Regions from separate parts of the Viridibacillus sp. FSL R5-0888 genome, predicted to be linked through region 3. Evidence: riboswitches for the same ligand, from Rfam matches in the RefSeq annotation. Region 3 holds a riboswitch; each other region holds the start of a gene.
What was found. A riboswitch is a leader RNA that binds a small molecule or an ion and turns the genes downstream of it on or off. The one in region 3 is predicted to bind S-adenosylmethionine.
Positions count from the first base shown of each region.

Region 1: it holds a riboswitch for S-adenosylmethionine, as region 3 does, so the genes downstream of both, metA (homoserine O-acetyltransferase MetA) here and MKY02_RS02550 (5-methyltetrahydropteroyltriglutamate--homocysteine S-methyltransferase) in region 3, are expected to answer to the same signal.
Region 2: it holds a riboswitch for S-adenosylmethionine, as region 3 does, so the genes downstream of both, MKY02_RS03925 (methionine ABC transporter ATP-binding protein) here and MKY02_RS02550 (5-methyltetrahydropteroyltriglutamate--homocysteine S-methyltransferase) in region 3, are expected to answer to the same signal.
Region 4: it holds a riboswitch for S-adenosylmethionine, as region 3 does, so the genes downstream of both, MKY02_RS20240 (M20 metallopeptidase family protein) here and MKY02_RS02550 (5-methyltetrahydropteroyltriglutamate--homocysteine S-methyltransferase) in region 3, are expected to answer to the same signal.

Region 1 covers NZ_JBBPAU010000001.1:2,324,885-2,329,273, forward strand. Annotated here, with positions in the region: gene MKY02_RS11540 (energy-coupling factor ABC transporter ATP-binding protein) at 1-573, shown strand, start outside; gene MKY02_RS11545 (TetR-like C-terminal domain-containing protein) at 916-1,062, shown strand; gene MKY02_RS11550 (alpha/beta hydrolase) at 1,361-2,002, opposite strand; gene metA (homoserine O-acetyltransferase MetA) at 2,171-3,079, opposite strand; SAM riboswitch class I at 3,171-3,278, opposite strand; gene galE (UDP-glucose 4-epimerase GalE) at 3,455-4,389, opposite strand, start outside.
Region 2 covers NZ_JBBPAU010000001.1:799,531-803,919, reverse strand. Annotated here, with positions in the region: gene MKY02_RS03940 (dicarboxylate/amino acid:cation symporter) at 1-473, opposite strand, end outside; gene MKY02_RS03935 (MetQ/NlpA family ABC transporter substrate-binding protein) at 729-1,532, opposite strand; gene MKY02_RS03930 (methionine ABC transporter permease) at 1,596-2,264, opposite strand; gene MKY02_RS03925 (methionine ABC transporter ATP-binding protein) at 2,257-3,282, opposite strand; SAM riboswitch class I at 3,409-3,515, opposite strand; gene MKY02_RS03920 (thioredoxin family protein) at 3,572-3,880, opposite strand; gene MKY02_RS03915 (TOPRIM domain-containing protein) at 3,892-4,236, opposite strand; gene gcvH (glycine cleavage system protein GcvH) at 4,316-4,389, opposite strand, start outside.
Region 3 covers NZ_JBBPAU010000001.1:517,217-521,605, reverse strand. Annotated here, with positions in the region: gene MKY02_RS02560 (PrkA family serine protein kinase) at 1-253, opposite strand, end outside; gene MKY02_RS02555 (L,D-transpeptidase family protein) at 553-1,047, shown strand; gene MKY02_RS02550 (5-methyltetrahydropteroyltriglutamate--homocysteine S-methyltransferase) at 1,113-2,234, opposite strand; SAM riboswitch class I at 2,344-2,444, opposite strand; gene MKY02_RS02545 (S1 domain-containing RNA-binding protein) at 2,684-3,112, opposite strand; gene MKY02_RS02540 (DJ-1/PfpI family protein) at 3,353-3,904, shown strand; gene MKY02_RS02535 (alpha/beta-type small acid-soluble spore protein) at 4,373-4,389, shown strand, end outside.
Region 4 covers NZ_JBBPAU010000001.1:4,097,921-4,102,309, forward strand. Annotated here, with positions in the region: gene MKY02_RS20235 (VOC family protein) at 1-241, opposite strand, end outside; gene MKY02_RS20240 (M20 metallopeptidase family protein) at 255-1,454, opposite strand; SAM riboswitch class I at 1,625-1,730, opposite strand; gene MKY02_RS20245 (nitric oxide synthase oxygenase) at 1,812-2,873, opposite strand; gene MKY02_RS20250 (GGDEF domain-containing protein) at 3,225-4,389, opposite strand, start outside.

The DNA.
Region 1 (4,389 bases), 1.8 Mb from region 3:
TCTCAATTATTTTCTGGCACTGTAAAACAGGATATCTCGTTTGGTCCAATTAATCTTGGCTGGTCTAAAGAAAAAGTAGTTGAACAAGTTGACTGGGCGATGCAAAAAACTGAAGTTATCGCCCTACAACAAAAACCAATTCATTTTTTAAGTTTAGGACAGAAAAAACGTGTTGCTATTGCTGGAGTTTTAGCAATGAATCCCGATGTCTTAATATTAGATGAACCATCTGCAGGTCTCGATGCATATTATTCTAAACAAATCATGTCACTTTTAAATACGATTCATAAACCGCATAAAACTATTATTTTATCGACACATGATGTGCATTTTGCATATGAATGGGCTGATGAGATCATTGTCATGAGTGATGGACAAATTCTATATCATGGTGATCCTGTCTCCGTTTTTAAACAACCTAACTTACTTTCAAAAGCTCATCTTGAGAAGCCATGGGTATTTGAAACGGCAGAGCAATTACTGCAAAACGGCATGTTAGCAATTGATGTCCCCTTCCCTCGAAATAGGGAGCAATTATTTCAACAATTTAAGGCAGACAAAACAGTAAAGTAACAATTATTATTCTTAAACCATACTAGTATTTTTCTAGTTTGGTTTTTATTTTCTCTTAGACGCTGGATTTTGATCTTATCTATATAGACTACCGAGGTTTATATTTAATCAATATTTATTCATACGATAATATTAAAGTTATTACTATTTACAATTAATATAGAAATAAACAAAGCCACGAGCGACTTTTTACCATGGCTTTGTTTATTTTTCTTCTATTTAATTTTTTGCTTGTTCTAAAGTGGTTTTTTCTATTTAGTATCCGCTTTTTTTTATACTAAAAATCAGCCAGCACCTTTTTTAATAGAATTATCTGAATATATAAAAGAAAATTCCGACTTCATGAATGTCATTCTTGGTCCAACTTCTGCTCATTTAGGAGTTATTCAACAATGGTTAGATAGTGATATGAAACAAACACCCTATGAAATATCATTAATACTTTTCAATTTGACGGTTCAAGGACCTAGATCTTCTATTGGACTCTGAATTAAAGGCAGGATTATAAACTTTTCATCTTTTTATCAAAAGCAAACAGTCAGTTGATGAGATTGTAATGGCAGCTGGCTGTTTCTTCAAATACATGCTTTACAGGAATCTCAGCTAATTTCATCTTAATTGCCTTCATTTTCATTTATTCTAGATAACTGGTTCTTGTCCCCATAGAAAAAACACCTCCACGTTGATTTTTAGAAGTAGGATACCCAATTTTTCAACGAAAGGTGTTTTTATTTGTCTCATTTTTCTATGTCAGTACATAATTTTTCTCGTAGCATTTAAAATATAGTTAAGAAATTTGTTCTTTTAAGAAAGTGACTAAGTCTAAGTGATTAGCTGGTGTAACACCATGTCCGTCTGGATAGCTCTTAAACGTGACAGCTGCACCTAATGACTCAAAGAAGTCCTTACTTTCAAGACCCCATTGATGCGGTAGAACATAATCATATTCACCATGAGAGATGAAAATTGGCATATGTTCCACTGATTGTTTATGATATTCGTTTTTCACAAAATCAGGAATATAACCACTTAAAGCGACAACTGCTGTCAACTTATCGCCTAAAACAAATGCTAGTGACTGTGCTAAAATAGCTCCTTGGCTGAAGCCCATTAATACAACTTTCTCTACATCAATATTATAAACGAAAGAAGCTTCATCTATAAATTCTCGGATAAAATGAACTACTTTATCAAAAACTGGACGATCTGGTTCCCCTATATCTTGAATTGTAAAGAAGGCATAACCAGGTTTATGTGTAATAGGACCACGCAAACTAAAAATATGACAACTATCTTTAAATTCAGCTACTAATCCAGGTAAATCTTGCTCATTACTCCCCATTCCATGTAATAAGAAAATGGCTGGGTATTTTTTAGATGGATCCATATTTTTTGGTTCTGTATGAATAAATGTAAAAGGTGAGTTCATTAATTGTCTTCCCTTCGAGATAAACTATATTTATAATAGCATAAAGTATGCTTTGTTGGTGCTCACCTTTAGATTTTAATAGAAAATGGTCTTTACTTATAAAGAGTATCTACAAAAAAAGAAAATGCCCTATGCTATTTTACTAATAGAATAGAGCATTTATTTATATTATTCCCACTCAAATGGTGTTTCTTGGTACACATAGTAGTTCAGCCAGTTAGAGAACAATAAATGCGTATGTGAACGCCAAGTATTATATGGCTGTTTTGCTGGATCATCATTTGGAAAATAATTTTGAGGAACTTCTATATTCAACCCTTTTGCAACGTCACGTGAATATTCGTCTGCCAAAGTATGAGCATCGTATTCTAAATGCCCAGTTATCATGATGTGCTTTTCATCTTCTGACATGACAATAAATACTCCAGCATCATCAGAGGCTGAAAGTAGTTTGAGCTTTGGATGAGCTTCAACTTCTTCAATAGATACAGATGTATTCCGTGAGTGTGGTGCAGTGAATATATCATTAAAACCTCGAACAAGCTTTACAGTTGGATCTGTGATTGTATGATCATAAATTCCTGAGCATTTCTTCGCAAGTGGGAATTTCCCAATACCATAATGATGATAAAGTGCTGCTTGTGCACCCCAACAGATATGTAACACAGAAGTGACATTTGTTTTAGTCCAATCCATAATACTGACGATTTCTTTCCAAAAATCAACATCTTCAAACTCCATTAATTCAATCGGTGCACCCGTTATAATCATGCCGTCAAAGCGTCGGTGCTTAACATGTTCAAACGTCGTATAAAATGATTCTAAATGTGTTTTACTAACATTTTTTGAAACATACGTTGCAGTATTTAAAAACGTTACGTTTACTTGTAGAGGTGTATTACCAAGTAGACGTAATAATTGAAGCTCAGTTTTCTCTTTTTCTGGCATTAAATTCAAAATTAATATATTTAAAGGACGAATATTTTGGCTTTTTGAACGGTCCTCTTCCATTACGAAGATTTTTTCCTCTTTTAGTAATTCCGTTGCCGGAAGGTTTTTCGGAATATTAATTGGCATAGCTATTTCTCTCCTTTTTGTCTATTATGTACACGCATATAAAAAGCCCTCATTCTAAGGATAAGAATGAGGGCTAACTTAACACGCTCGTTTCTTATCTTCCAAGACTTTTGTCTTGTAGGACTTAGCACCTTTCTGATTAAATCAGAGGTTGCTGAAGCTTCACAGGGCCTTATCCCTCTGCTTCTCTTGATAAGAATATGTAATTGATTTAATCCTATCATTAAATTGTCAGATAAGCAAACATTTCTGTCAATTTAACCATAGGAAATAAGCCCTCATAGTTTTCCTATAGGGCTTTAGAAAAGTATTTTAAAACAGGGTAATTCAGTATGTTTAATACAGTATAAATCATATTCCATTTTTATGCAACAATTACAAATCAGTTATATATAACAACTGATTTTCTGCTACATTCCTTACCTTATAACCATTTGGATTATTCCTTTGCCATCTCCAAGCATCTCGACACATATCTTCCAAAGTTTTTTCTGCTACCCAATTCAGTTGTTGTTTTGCTTTTGTCGCATCTGCATAGCTAATGGTAACATCACCTTCACGTCGATCACTTATTAGGTATTTAATTGGAATACCTGAGACATATTCAAATGTTTTTACAACTTGTAGGACGCTATATCCTTCACCAGTACCTAGATTAAATACTCTCCATCCATACTTTCCTTTTAAACTTTCTAACGCTTTTACATGACCTTTTGCCAAGTCTACTACGTGAATATAATCACGAATACCGGTTCCATCAAGCGTTGGATAGTCATTTCCATATATATTTAAAAAAGGTAATTTACCCGTTGCCACTTGCGTAATATAAGGCATCAAATTATTCGGAACGGAAAAAGGATCTTCTCCTATCATGCCACTTTCATGTGCTCCAATTGGATTAAAATATCGTAATGAAACAATGGAAAAAGAATGATTGGATTGTGCAAATTCATATAAGAATTTTTCAACAGCTAGCTTTGTTGTTCCATAGGGATTCGTTGTATTTAAGGTTGCAGTTTCAGGGATAGGACATTGTTCTGGGGTGCCATAGACAGTTGCTGATGAACTGAAAACGAGTTGACGTACTTTATACTTATTCATTAGTTCGACTAACTGGATTGTGCTTACCAAATTCTGCAAGTAGTATTTAATTGGATTGTGGAGGGATTCTGAAACAGATTTGGAACCTGCTAAATGAATGACGCTATCGATTGAATAGTTTTGAAATACCTTTTCTAAATCTTCTTTATGACTAATATCTACGGAGAGACATGTTATTTTTTTCTTTGTGATTGCTTGCATACGATTGA
Region 2 (4,389 bases), 280 kb from region 3:
TCAAAGAATTTTTTCATAAATTCACTATTGATAGATGCCATTCCAATCCCTAGGATGAAGGCTAATAATAGAGCCGTCATAACGTCCATCAATGGTGGCATATCGATTACTACAAATGATTTCGCTAAAAATTTCTCTGGGTTAGAAAATTGCTCACTTCCAGAAGTTGAAATTAAATTCGGTAAAACATTTGAAGCAACAAAGAATGCAAAGAATCCAGCTATTAAAGTAGAAAAGTAAGCAAAGAAAGTAGCTAACCCTAACAGTTTTCCAGACCCTTTACCTAATTGTGCAATTCCCGGTGCAATAAATGCGACGATTAATAACGGTACAACGAAGTTTAAGAAATTTCCGAATATACCATTGAATGTTGCAAATATACGAACGCCATCTTTCGGCATAATAGTACCTAGTAACGCTGCCAAAATAATCGCGACGATAATTCGTGGCAATAAACCAAACTTGATCTTCATAAAATGTCCTCCTGATAAATACATATGTCTTTTCTAAAAGTATATGCACACTCTATCACACCCACTTATTAAAGTGAATAGCACAACAATAATCCGGAATATTAAGTATTTTCAAATTATTATAATTAGATTGTGTTAATCAACTAATTTCAAGGTTTACAATATTCACGTAGCATAATTACCTAAATATTGTTATTAACTTATAAATACATAAAAACACCCAAGCTTATTCAGCTTGGGTGTTTCAATTCTTTCTTATTCAGATACAGGAACAATATCCCCGTTCCATTCTTTTAATATATAGTCTTGCATTTCTTTTGAATGGAGCACTTTAACTAATTTTTTAATCTTTTCGTTATTCTCATCTTCTTTACGAACAGCAATCACATTAATGTACTCTGATTCTTTATCTTCTAATGCAATTGCGTCTTTCCCTGGGCTTATACCGGCATCAATAGCGAAGTTAGAGTTGATTAATACTGCGTCACCTTCGTCATTTTTATACATTTGTACAAGCATTTCGGGTGCAGTGTTTGCATCGAATTTAAAGTTTTTTGGATTCTTAGTAATATCCTTAATTTCAGCTGCAGTTTTATCTACGCCTTCTTTTAACGTGATAAGTCCTTTTGCTTCAAGTAGGGATAACATACGACCATGGTCTGAAACTGAGTTACTTAGAAGAATTGTCGCGCCTTCTGGAAGATCTTCGAGTTTTTTATATTTTTTAGAATAGATACCGATTGGCTCGACGTGCACTCCACCAACATTTACAAAATCATATCCATTTTTCTTATTTTGAAGTTCCAAGTAAGGGACGTGTTGGAAAAAGTTAGCATCTAAATCCTTATTCGCCAGATCTTTGTTCGGTAAAACAAAATCTTGATATCTTTCGATTTCCAGCTTGATACCTTCTTTTTCAAGTAATGGCTCTGCTTTTTCTAAAATTTCTGCATGTGGTGTATTAGCTGCACCGATTACTAATTTCTCTTCTGATTTACCACAAGCTGCTAAGCTTAGGGCTAATACTCCCGTAAGGATTCCTGCTACAAATTTCTTCATGTTCTTAACGCTCCTTTTATACTGTTTAGTTATATGTGATCGGTTATACCGTATAAGCCCAAATTATCTTTTATCAATCTTCGTCGTAATAAGATCTCCGACGAATTGAATAACAAATACCACTACTAAAATAAGGATTGTTGCAACGAAAGTTACATCGCTTTGACTTCTTTGGAAACCGTCTAAGAATGCTAATGTCCCTAGTCCACCTGCCCCAATAACACCTGCCATTGCTGTGTATCCAACAAGTGCGATAGCTGTTACAGTAATACCCGAAACTAATGCGGGTAATGACTCTGGGATTAACACTTTACCGATAATCGTAGAAGTTTTTGCGCCCATTGAACGTGCCGCTTCGATGACACCTTTATCAATTTCTTTTAACGCAATTAAAACCATACGCGCATAAAACGGTGCTGCTCCAATGATTAATGCTGGTAATGCGGCATTGGGACCTCGAATTGAGCCTAATAATAGTTTCGTAAATGGTATTAATAGAATCACTAAAATAATGAATGGAATCGAACGGAAAATATTCACGATCGAACCTGTTAACCAACTTACTAATTTATTTGCCCATAATTGCTGAGGGCTCGTCAAAAACAGCAAAATACCTAAAGCTAAACCAATGACAAAAGTGAAAATTGTAGCAACACCTGTCATATACAGTGTTTCTATCGTTGCTTCCCACATTCTGTCCCATTGTACATTCGGGAAGAGATCATTAAGCATTTTCGATCACCTCCGTTTTTACTCCATGTTCATTCATATATGTGACTGCTTTTTGTACATTATCATTATTGCCATCTAACTGTATAATCAGCGTGCCATATGGTCCACTTTTCGTTTGCGAAATATTACCATGGACAATATTCACGTCCAAATTAAGTTCACGGCTTAAATGTGAAATAACTGGCTGACCAGTTGAAGAGCCTACAAACATTAATTTTACAAGTGTTCCTGATGGGTAGTTTTCAATAATTTGTTCAATTGATTCTTTACGTTCATTCGTATCTGTAATTTGAGAAACAAATCGTTTTGTAACGTCTGCTTGTGGTGATTGGAATACTTCTAGAACATCACCATTTTCAACAACTTGTCCAGCTTCCATTACTGCCACGCGATGACAAATTTTACGAATGACATGCATCTCATGCGTGATAAGTACAATAGTTAAGCCTAATTTCTCATTGATATCGACTAGTAAATCTAAAATTGAATCCGTTGTTTCAGGATCAAGTGCTGAAGTAGCTTCATCACAAAGCAGTACTTCTGGGTTATTTGCCAGTGCTCTAGCAATACCTACACGTTGCTTTTGACCACCTGATAATTGAGAAGGATACGCCTTTTCTCTGCCTTTTAAACCAACTAATTCAATAAGATCTAATACCTTTTTCTGACGTTCTGCCTTAGATAAACCTGCAATTTCTAATGGAAATGCTATATTCTCTTCTACAGTACGTGACCAAAGTAAATTGAAATGTTGGAAGATCATACTGATTTTTTGACGCGCATTACGTAACGCACTTCCTTTAATCGACGAAACTTCCTGACCATTCACAACAACTTTACCGGTCGTCGGTTGCTCCAAACCATTTAATAAACGAATGAGCGTACTCTTGCCTGCTCCGCTGTATCCAATAATGCCGAATATTTCTCCGTCTTCAACAGATAAATTCACATTTTTGACAGCGGTTAACTCTCCGTTAGCGGTTTTATATTTTTTCACAACATTTTCTAACTGAATCACTGTCATACCACCTTTATTTTAAAACTAAAAAGTATGCACTTTCTACTGGCATCTCTTAGAAACTAAAAAAACCCTTCTGCAGATTAACAGAAGGGTTCAACGCAAAGCTATATACGTAAAACCGTTCTCTCATCTTCCAAAGTAAATACTTTGTGTGATTTGGCACCGTGCCATATAAATATGACGGTTGCCGGGCTTCATTGGGCACTTCCCTCCACCTCTCTAAATAAGAGTAACGACTATATTTAATTAGTTATGTTTGCTACTTTATCACGCTATTGCTTCAACGTCAATCGTTTTGACGTAATTTTTCAAACAAAAAAGGTACTGATTGAAAGGCATAGATTTTATCATGAATTTTCCCATTCTTCGAAATAATCAAGCATGGGACACTTTCTATTTCATAATCAAACGCTACATCTTGTATATAATTCAAGTTCGCTTTACCAATAGGAATATCGCTAACGACATGTTCTACTACTTCCATCATTTTCGACGCAACTGCACACGTCCCACATAATGGTGTATACAAATAAAAAGCCGAAAGCGAGGAGTTTTTCATAGTTTCTTCCCATTGTTCACGTGACCATTCTTCCATCTTCTTCATTCCTATACTATTAGATATTCTTTATGAACTGTAAAATTTGCCGCCAATAATATTCTAGCTAAATGTCTTCTAGGAGTAGCTTCTACTTGTTTATAAGTAGAGGAGGTGTGTAGATGACGAGCATTTGGGAACTCTCTTTTAAAAAGAGCACGGAGCTTATCACCCGATGAGTCAGCATCAAAGAATGCATACAATTCGCAGTCCTCATATGGTGCCAAGATTTCTTCTAATCGGCTTGCACTAACTGTTCCATTCGTACATATTATCGGAATGTTCTCTGCTAGTATTGGCGCAATTCGCAACTTATCTTGGCGCCCTTCCACGATAATCAGCTTGTTAAAAGTCATATATACCCTCCTAACAAATACTTTTTGCCGTTTACCAAGTTTAAAAAAACGCCGAGCAAATGCACGGCGTTTTCAGATCTTATTCTTCGATAATTGCTTCGTATTGTTCTGCAGTTAATAATGCATCAACTTGAGCGTTATCAGCTGGTTCAA
Region 3 (4,389 bases):
GAAAGTATTCCTCTACCAATCTTTCAATTGCCGATTCGAGCCCGAAAATTTCTTGTCCAAAAAAGTTAAATAATTTTTGCCCATCTCTTTCTTCTAATCCAGAGCTTTTAATCATATTGTACACACGTGAATGGGCTGTTTGAGCAACTTCCGGCCTTTCCTTTACAATGTTTAAGTAATCCGCAAACGAGCCTTCCCATTTCAGTCTGTTTTCTTCTTCACGATAAACTTTAAACTTACTTAAAATGTCTATAGCCTTCCCTCCATTCTTAGCCTGATTTATAACATAGTATGAAATTAGAGAAATAATGATACCCAATAATGAGTCATTGTTGAGGATTCTTCTTTGAGGAAATCTTGAAGTAGCTCATGGAGCATGCATTCAACTGGTTAAAGTGTCATTAATCCTACTAAAGACCAATTTTATAGTTGTCAGCAGTTTTACCTTTTCTGCCATTCCTTCTAAAAAAATTGTGAATGTCAATATGTCATTATGAAACTCCCTATATAACAAACATATAATGTACTGTAACAACTTCGGAGGTGATTACACTGATTCATACGGTTAAACCAGGTGAAACACTGTTTCAACTTTCTAGAGATTATCGCACACCGCTATCCGCAATTATAAGCGCGAACCCATCTATCAATCCAAATGTACTTTATATTGGCCAACCTATTGTTATTCCAGGTTTTCCTGATCCTAATACAATTCCATATCAAATTGATGTTTCACTCAACAATCGTTGGCTTAGATTATATAAAGATGGTATTTTACAAAAGCAATATCCTATTGCGGTTGGAAAAATGTTAACCAATACACCTGTAGGAAATTTTATTATCATTAATAAAGCACCTAACCCAGGAGGCCCATTTGGAACAATGTGGATGAGCTTATCAAAAGATACGTATGGAATTCACGGCACAAATGATCCAAGCTCAATCGGTAAGGCCGTATCTCACGGCTGTATTCGTATGCATAATGAGGATGTAGAAGAGTTAGCAAGTATTATTCCAATAGGAACTCCGGTTTTTATACATCCATAATGGTAAATAGGACTACCCACAATAGTCTGATAGCTGACTTTTGTAGATAGTCCTTATTTTAAAATCTATTTATTCCAAACGTCTTTAGCGATACGTACAACATGACGTAATTTTTCCCATTGCTGTTCTTCAGTTAATAGATTGCCTTCTTCAGTAGAGGCAAAACCACATTGTGGACTTAAACAAAGTTGATCGATATTCACATATTTCGTTGCTTCTTCGATTCTTCCTTTAATTTCATCTTCATCTTCGAGTTCAGAAGTCTTGGAAGTAATCAATCCCAAAACGACATGTTGATCTTTAATGAATCGTAATGGATTAAAATCTCCTGATCGTTCATTATCAAATTCTAAGAAAAAGGCATCCACATTCACACGTGAGAATAGTTCTTTTGCGATCGGCTCATACGCACCTTGATATAACCATGATGATTTAAAATTCCCTCGACAAATATGGATCGTAACCGTCATATCTTCCGGTTTATTTGCTACTGCTTCAACAGTAATATCAGCAAACTTTTTTACTAATTCATCTGGATCAAATCCCTGCTCTTTTATCTTATCTCGGAAAACATCACTGAACAAAGCTCCCCAGCTTGTATCATCTAATTGTAAGTAGCGGCACCCTGCTTCATAAAAAGCTTGAATCGCATCTTGATATACTTTACTAATATCTTTAGCTACCTCATCGAGTGAAGCATATGTAGGATTGCTTAAATACGGTTCGCTTCCAACTACACCCGAGTAAAAAATCATATTAGGTCCTGGGATTGTAATTTTAGCAACATGCTCACCGGCAATACTTTTCAAATACTTAAAGTCTTCTAAAAATGGATGTTCTTTAGGGAACTTTAATTTCGAATCGACCATGTATGCCTCCGCTTTTTTCATCGCTCCATTAAAAGCACCCGAAAGGTCTATTTCATAAACACGAATCCCTTCAATCGCTCTGATAAAGTCTAAATGCCACCATCTTCTTCTAAATTCACCATCTGTTACAGCAGATAGACCAACTTCTTTTTGTTTTTCAACAAGCTTAGCAATTTCTATATCCTCAACTAATCGTAATTCTTCTTTAGTGATCTGACCTTGTTGATATTGTGCTCTTGCATCTTTAAGTACTTGTGGGCGAAGAAAGCTCCCTACATGGTCTGCTCGAAATGGTGCTTTAGTTACTGTATTAGTCAAATTAGACAACCCCTCTGAAGTTAAATTTGTATTTTTTATTGAGCTTTTCGAGGTACAAAAAAACCCCTTCTTAAAAGAAAGAAGAGATTGGCTTCATGGCTATTTACTCTTCTTATCTTCAAGCGTTACGCTTCTGGAATTAGCACAGTGCAAAAAAAGTCTGTTGCTGAGATATCAAAGGGCCAGTCCCTCCATCTCTCTAAATAAGAAAGTTACATATTTAATTACTAGTTAACAATCTACATGTATATCCATAGAATGTCAATAATCAGAACTATTTACCTGTTCAATTCAAGTTTTATCTTATTAAATATTTATTAATTCGTAGATTTGATATCGATCATATACTTTATTTAATTCTAATGACTAAAGTAGTGTCTGTGACTATGGTCCATAAAATTAAAGAAACGCACATCTTAAAAGATGTGCGTTTCTTCTGCTATCTATAATTATCCTCTTCGTCCGCCTCTTCCACCACGTTTAGACTCGGTGCTGCGTTTTAGAGTAGATAAGTTATCTTCACTTGATTTTAAGAATTTAGCCATCTTATCTTCAAAGGTTTCCTTCGGTTGGAAATTGCCTCGTGGACGACTATCTTTCTGGCGATATGGACGCTTCGTATATGAAGACGTATTTTCAACAGGTTTATCAATCGCTTTTTTAATGGATAAGGCAATTTTTCCTTCTTTTTCGCTTAGGACCTTAACTTCTACTTGATCCCCAACTTTCAGATGGTCATTAATATCTTTTACGTAAGCTTCTGCAACTTCACTAATGTGCACAAGTCCTGTGACCTTATCTGGCAACTCAACAAACGCACCAAAATTTGTGATTCCTGTAACCTTACCTTGTACCTTGCTACCAATTTCTACTGACAATCCATTTCCTCCTAATAAATACTATACTTTATTATATCAAATTTAATTTTTGGCGCCAGTATTCCGCTATATTTTTTAATATCAACAATATTTCCAATTTAATACTAATAACTTAAATAGTATCCGTGACTGGCACAATTAGATTTTTTAAAAAAATCTATCGTAATAGAGGGAATTGATAATATATTCAGAATATACAAGTGAAGGCGAAAGACCATTTTTGAGAGGAGGAAATGAGTAATGTCAAAGAAAGTATTATTGTTAGCTGGAGATGCCGTTGAGGCTTTGGAGATTTATTATCCTTATTATCGTTGTCTTGAAGAGGGCTATGATGTGCAAATAGCTGCTCCATCGAAGAAAAACTTACAGACGGTCGTTCATGATTTTATTGGTTGGGATACTTATACAGAGAGTAAAGGATACTTAATTGAATCTCATTTGGCGTTTGAGGATGTACATCCTGAAGAGTATGATGGATTGATTATCCCTGGAGGTAGAGCTCCTGAATACATTCGATTAAATGAAAATGTTCCAAAAATCGTTGCTCATTTCTTTGAGGCAAATAAACCTGTTGCAGCAATTTGCCACGCTAGTCTCATTTTAACAACTGTTTCTCAATACTTAATAGGTCGCGAATTAACGGCTTATATCGCATGTAAACCAGATGTAGAAGCTGCGGGTGCAACTTATATTGAAGATCCTCTCCATGTTCAAGGAAACCTCATTTCCGGACATGCTTGGCCTGATCTACCCGGATTTATGAGGGAATTCATTAAACAACTGAATCAATAAGGTTTGTTAATAAAAGATAGACAAAAGAACGTATCCATATATCCTAAAGTATTTTGGATACGTTTCTTTATAACTACTGATTCACTTCCTCATAAACCTCATTCATAAACAGTAAGCATTTGAAATTAGTATAAATTAAAATGTAGATCAGTTTTAATCTGTAATTCAATTGGATATTCTACACTCTAAGCTACTAAATTCCCCACACTTATTCTGCCTGCATTATTATTTCTCCGTTTGTTTCACAGAATAACCTTTTTGTAATTACTATATTTTTATTTCAAAAATACTATTTACAATCCCTTTCATTAAAAGCTACATTAAAAAATTTTTTTTAAGACAATCCAATGAGGCTTTTCTGTCGCTATTGCAGCCTAAAAATATTTGTAGGATGAACTTTTCACCTCTTAACTAAATGTATTAAAAACAAATCTTTGTCCATTCTAATATCACAAGGAGGTGAAAGTTATGGCTTCAAATAACCG
Region 4 (4,389 bases), 3.6 Mb from region 3:
TATTATTTACTACTGTTTCAATAAGGCTGTGATGTAAATGTTTTGCCCCTGCTACTAATTCTCTGTCGTATGTACCAAGGTACTCTATATAACTTAGATCAAAGTAACTAAGTGCATTGTACGTTCCGCGCCCTTCATGAACGCCACCTTCAACAGCGTAAATTCCTTGATTTTGTAATGGCTTAATTACTTCTTTTGGCTCATCCACAAAATGTACTAAGTGATCAAAAGATAATGTCATGTTCCAGTCCCCCTTATTTAAATAAATAATGTGAAACGATTTTCACAAATGATTTCTCTATAGTTAATAACGCTCTTTCATCAAAATCAAATTTTGGATGATGATGTGCAAAATGAGTGCGTTCGTCGTCATTTCGTGAACCTGCTTTAAAATAAGTACCTGGCTTTTCATTTAAAAAGTACGCGAAATCCTCCCCACCCATTGACGGTTCAAAATCAATCACAGATTCTGTACCGAATTCTGCTTCAAATAATTCTTTCACAAGCTCTGTTTCAGTTGGATGATTGTAAAGGGCTGGGTAGCCATGCAAATAATCGATTTCACATGTGGCATGTGCTGATTCCGTTACTCCTTTGACAATTGAGTAGATTTCTTCTTTTACCTTACTCCGAACATCCTCTGTCATCGTCCGGACCGTTCCTTCAATAATTGCCGAATCTGCAATGATATTAAAGGCACTTCCAGCGTGGAATACACCAACTGTCACCACCGCTGCATCAAATGGATTTAAGCGACGACTGACAATTTTTTGCAACGCTCCAACGATTTCACTACCCACTATAATCGAATCGATGGATTGCTGTGGTTTCGCACCATGCCCTCCTAGTCCTTGGATTTTAATTGTGAATTTATCAACTGCAGCCATTTTGAAACCATCCCCAACAGATACCTTTCCAACTGGCGAACCCGAGTCTAAATGCGCACCAAATACATAATCTACATCCTTTAATACATCTTCAGCAATCATGAATTTCGCACCACCAGGAGGTTTTTCTTCCGCATGTTGGAAAACAAAAATGATGTTACCGTGCAGATGCTCTCTGTAATGGCTTAGCGTTTTCGCTGTTCCAAGTAATGAGGCTGTATGTCCATCATGACCACATGCATGCATAACACCATCTTTTTGAGATTTATAAGTAACTTCTTTTAAATCTGCGATTGGTAATGCATCAAAATCTGCTCTTAAAGCGATTGTTTGACCAGCTTGATCCCCCTTCAAAACACCGATTAAACCATTTCCGCCTATCCCTTTTTTCACCTCTAAACCGAAGCCCTCAAGTTTTTCTGCTATAAATTTTGCAGTTTCATATTCTTCAAAAGATAACTCTGGATGCTCATGCAAATATCTCCTCCATCCAACAATTTCATCAAAATCTTTATCTATTTCTTCATAAATTGTAGTTAAAAGTTCTTTTTGCGTTATCGCACTCATTCAATATTCCTCCCTCAATTTATACCTTTAATTCAAATAGGTTTACTTTGAATTTGAGTTAATTTTTTTCTTAGAACTTTTCATTATATGCTCTGTAAATTTATTTCATGATAATAAAAAAGTCGATTTCTCTATTTCATTTAGAGAAATCAACTCGGTATGTAAGTCTCTCCTCATCTATCAAGTTTTTAATCAACTTGCTGGAAGTAGCACCTTACTTTAATAGCGGTTGCTGAGATATCACAGGGCCAGTCCCTCCACCTCTCTTGATAAGAAAACCTATTGAATTAGTAGTAATTAAAATCATGTTACGCCAATCCATTGAAAATTGCAATAAATTTCCTGCTATTTTCTAAATCAATACGGCGCTTTCTGATAAAAATAATTTGGTGTTTTACGTTCATTGTCATATGGTTTATGGAATATATGCGTTGTAGCCGGTGATAACGGTGGAATAAGCCATGTCCAATTCCCTGTTACGTCACGCCCTGCAGTTTGTTCATTGGATTCGAAGCGTTTAAATTGTTGTGCTGCTGTATGGTGATCTACAATACTCACTTCATCTTCTTTATACGAATATAAAACGGCCGCATTCAATTCAACTAATGCACGGTCTTTCCATAAGGAAGAATTTGAAGATGTATTTAAACCCATTTTTTCTGCGATTGTCGGTAACATATTATATCGATAATCATCTGCTAGGTTACGCGCACCAATTTCCGTTCCCATATACCAGCCATTAAACGGAGCAGCTGCATATGTAATACCACCAACTTCTAATTTCATATTCGAAATCATCGGTACCGCATACCACTTCAGACCAAGTTCCTTAAACCACTCAAATTCAGGGTGTCGGATTGGTACTTCTAATATATATTCAGCTGGAATATCGAATACTTGCGGTTCTCTTTCTCCAATTTGAATAACTAGTGGCAAAACATCGAAACGCCCACCTTTTCCTTGCCAGCCAAGTTGCTCACATTTCTTCGTAAACTCTACCGAATCTGGATCTCCAACAACGCCATTTGCTGTTTCATACCCAGCATAGCGGATTAATTGATGATTCCAAACACGTACGTTACGTTGAGAGAAAATTGTAATCGTTGGACGGATTCGACCACCATTTGTTGCAAAATCAATATGCTCTAGAAGTCCTTGAAAAATGTCGTGCTCGCTTGTCAATTCCCGCTTATCAAGCACTTGCAACGTTTGCCAAAACAAACGACCTATACATTTATTACTATTACGCCAACCTACTTGTGCACCAAATCTCAGTTCATCTATTGTATGTTCATAATATCCATTATCTTGGATATCATTCTCTACTTCAACTAAGCGTCTTACTAACTCCTCTTCAGATCGCTCCGTTTCCGAATAATACAACTTTATAAAATCAATAGCCTCATTCAACATCGCCATAGTTCCTCCTGTCACCACTCGACTTCCTATCTACCATCATAGAAGAATTGATTTCCATCAGACAAGGCATAAGACTTAAATAATGTGGTGATTTTGTGGCAACTTCCAATTTTGGCATAAACCGATTTGATTTGAATGAATTTTTAGAATAAAAAATAAAATAATATCTTCTTAAAATTCAGCTTAAAGTGTAAATAAAAAACGCCCCCGAAAGGATTTAGTTGAAAAATATATTCTAATTCCATTAGAAGTCTATTTATTAATTTTTTTTGGCATTGGTATCCCACTCTCCACAGAGAGTAAACACGATTCATTACTTATAATCAAGATTATATACTTATTACCGAATAATCATACAATCGAATAATTATTACGACCGCTTTTTTTTACTTTATATAATGCTTTATCGGCGCTTTTGATTACAGTTTCTACATCAGTTGAGTTAGAACAAGGCAATGTACAAGCGCCAATACTTACCGTCACAATGTTAGATACAGGTGAATTTTCGTGAAGAATAAACAATTTTGATATAGCCATTTCAATCAATTTGCATTGTGTGTGGACCTGTTCTTCCGTCAAATCCCTTCCAACTACGACAAATTCTTCCCCACCCCACCTTACTGGGATACAATCGTATTCTTGTACTGTATCGGCAATTGCTTGTGCGATAGAACGCAGTGTATTATCGCCACGATTGTGTCCATGATGGTCATTATAATTTTTGAAGTAATCGATATCAATTAAAATAATTGTCACATCTATAGATTGTTCAGCACGATTTCTGTATATATCTTGTATATCTCGTTGAAAGCCATGTCGATTATAGATACCCGTCAACTCATCATAATAGGCTTTTAATGACAATTGCCTATTTGCTTTTTGTAGCTGATCTGTCAATATCGCATTTCGTTTCAATTCTACAAGCCACTGTTCCTTCGTTTTATATGACTTCAAATAATCTCTGTAAACTACTCTTGAAAGTATAAAAGTTATGATAACAATAAGCGCTACAAAGTAAAGTTGTAGATAGAATAGATAGAAATCATGATGAGCTATTGGAATTCCTACTACTAAAATTGTAGTTGCAATTATGATAGGCAACAATATTTGGTTTATTGATGTATAAAATAGTACTGCACAAAGTAGCATACACAATGTATAGACCATAAAATCCTGATATTGTACTTGATCCATTACAGAAATAATCGCTCCATAAATCATTGAAATGGTAATATAGACAACAATAATTTTTTCCCATTTATCAATATGTTTAACAGAGTAATTGGATACCTTCATTTGTCTACTAACAATGTAAAAACAATATATATTAAACAAACAAAATGACGTATATACCGCCATATATTGAAATGGGAAATTCGGATGAAAACTTGAAAAAGACGTAATTCCAATATTAACAATACCAATCAAAACAATAACAACCACATACACTTTTGTTATCAACAACATGCGTGACATATTATCCAACAATCGTTCTTTTCGAAAAACAAGCTCTTGT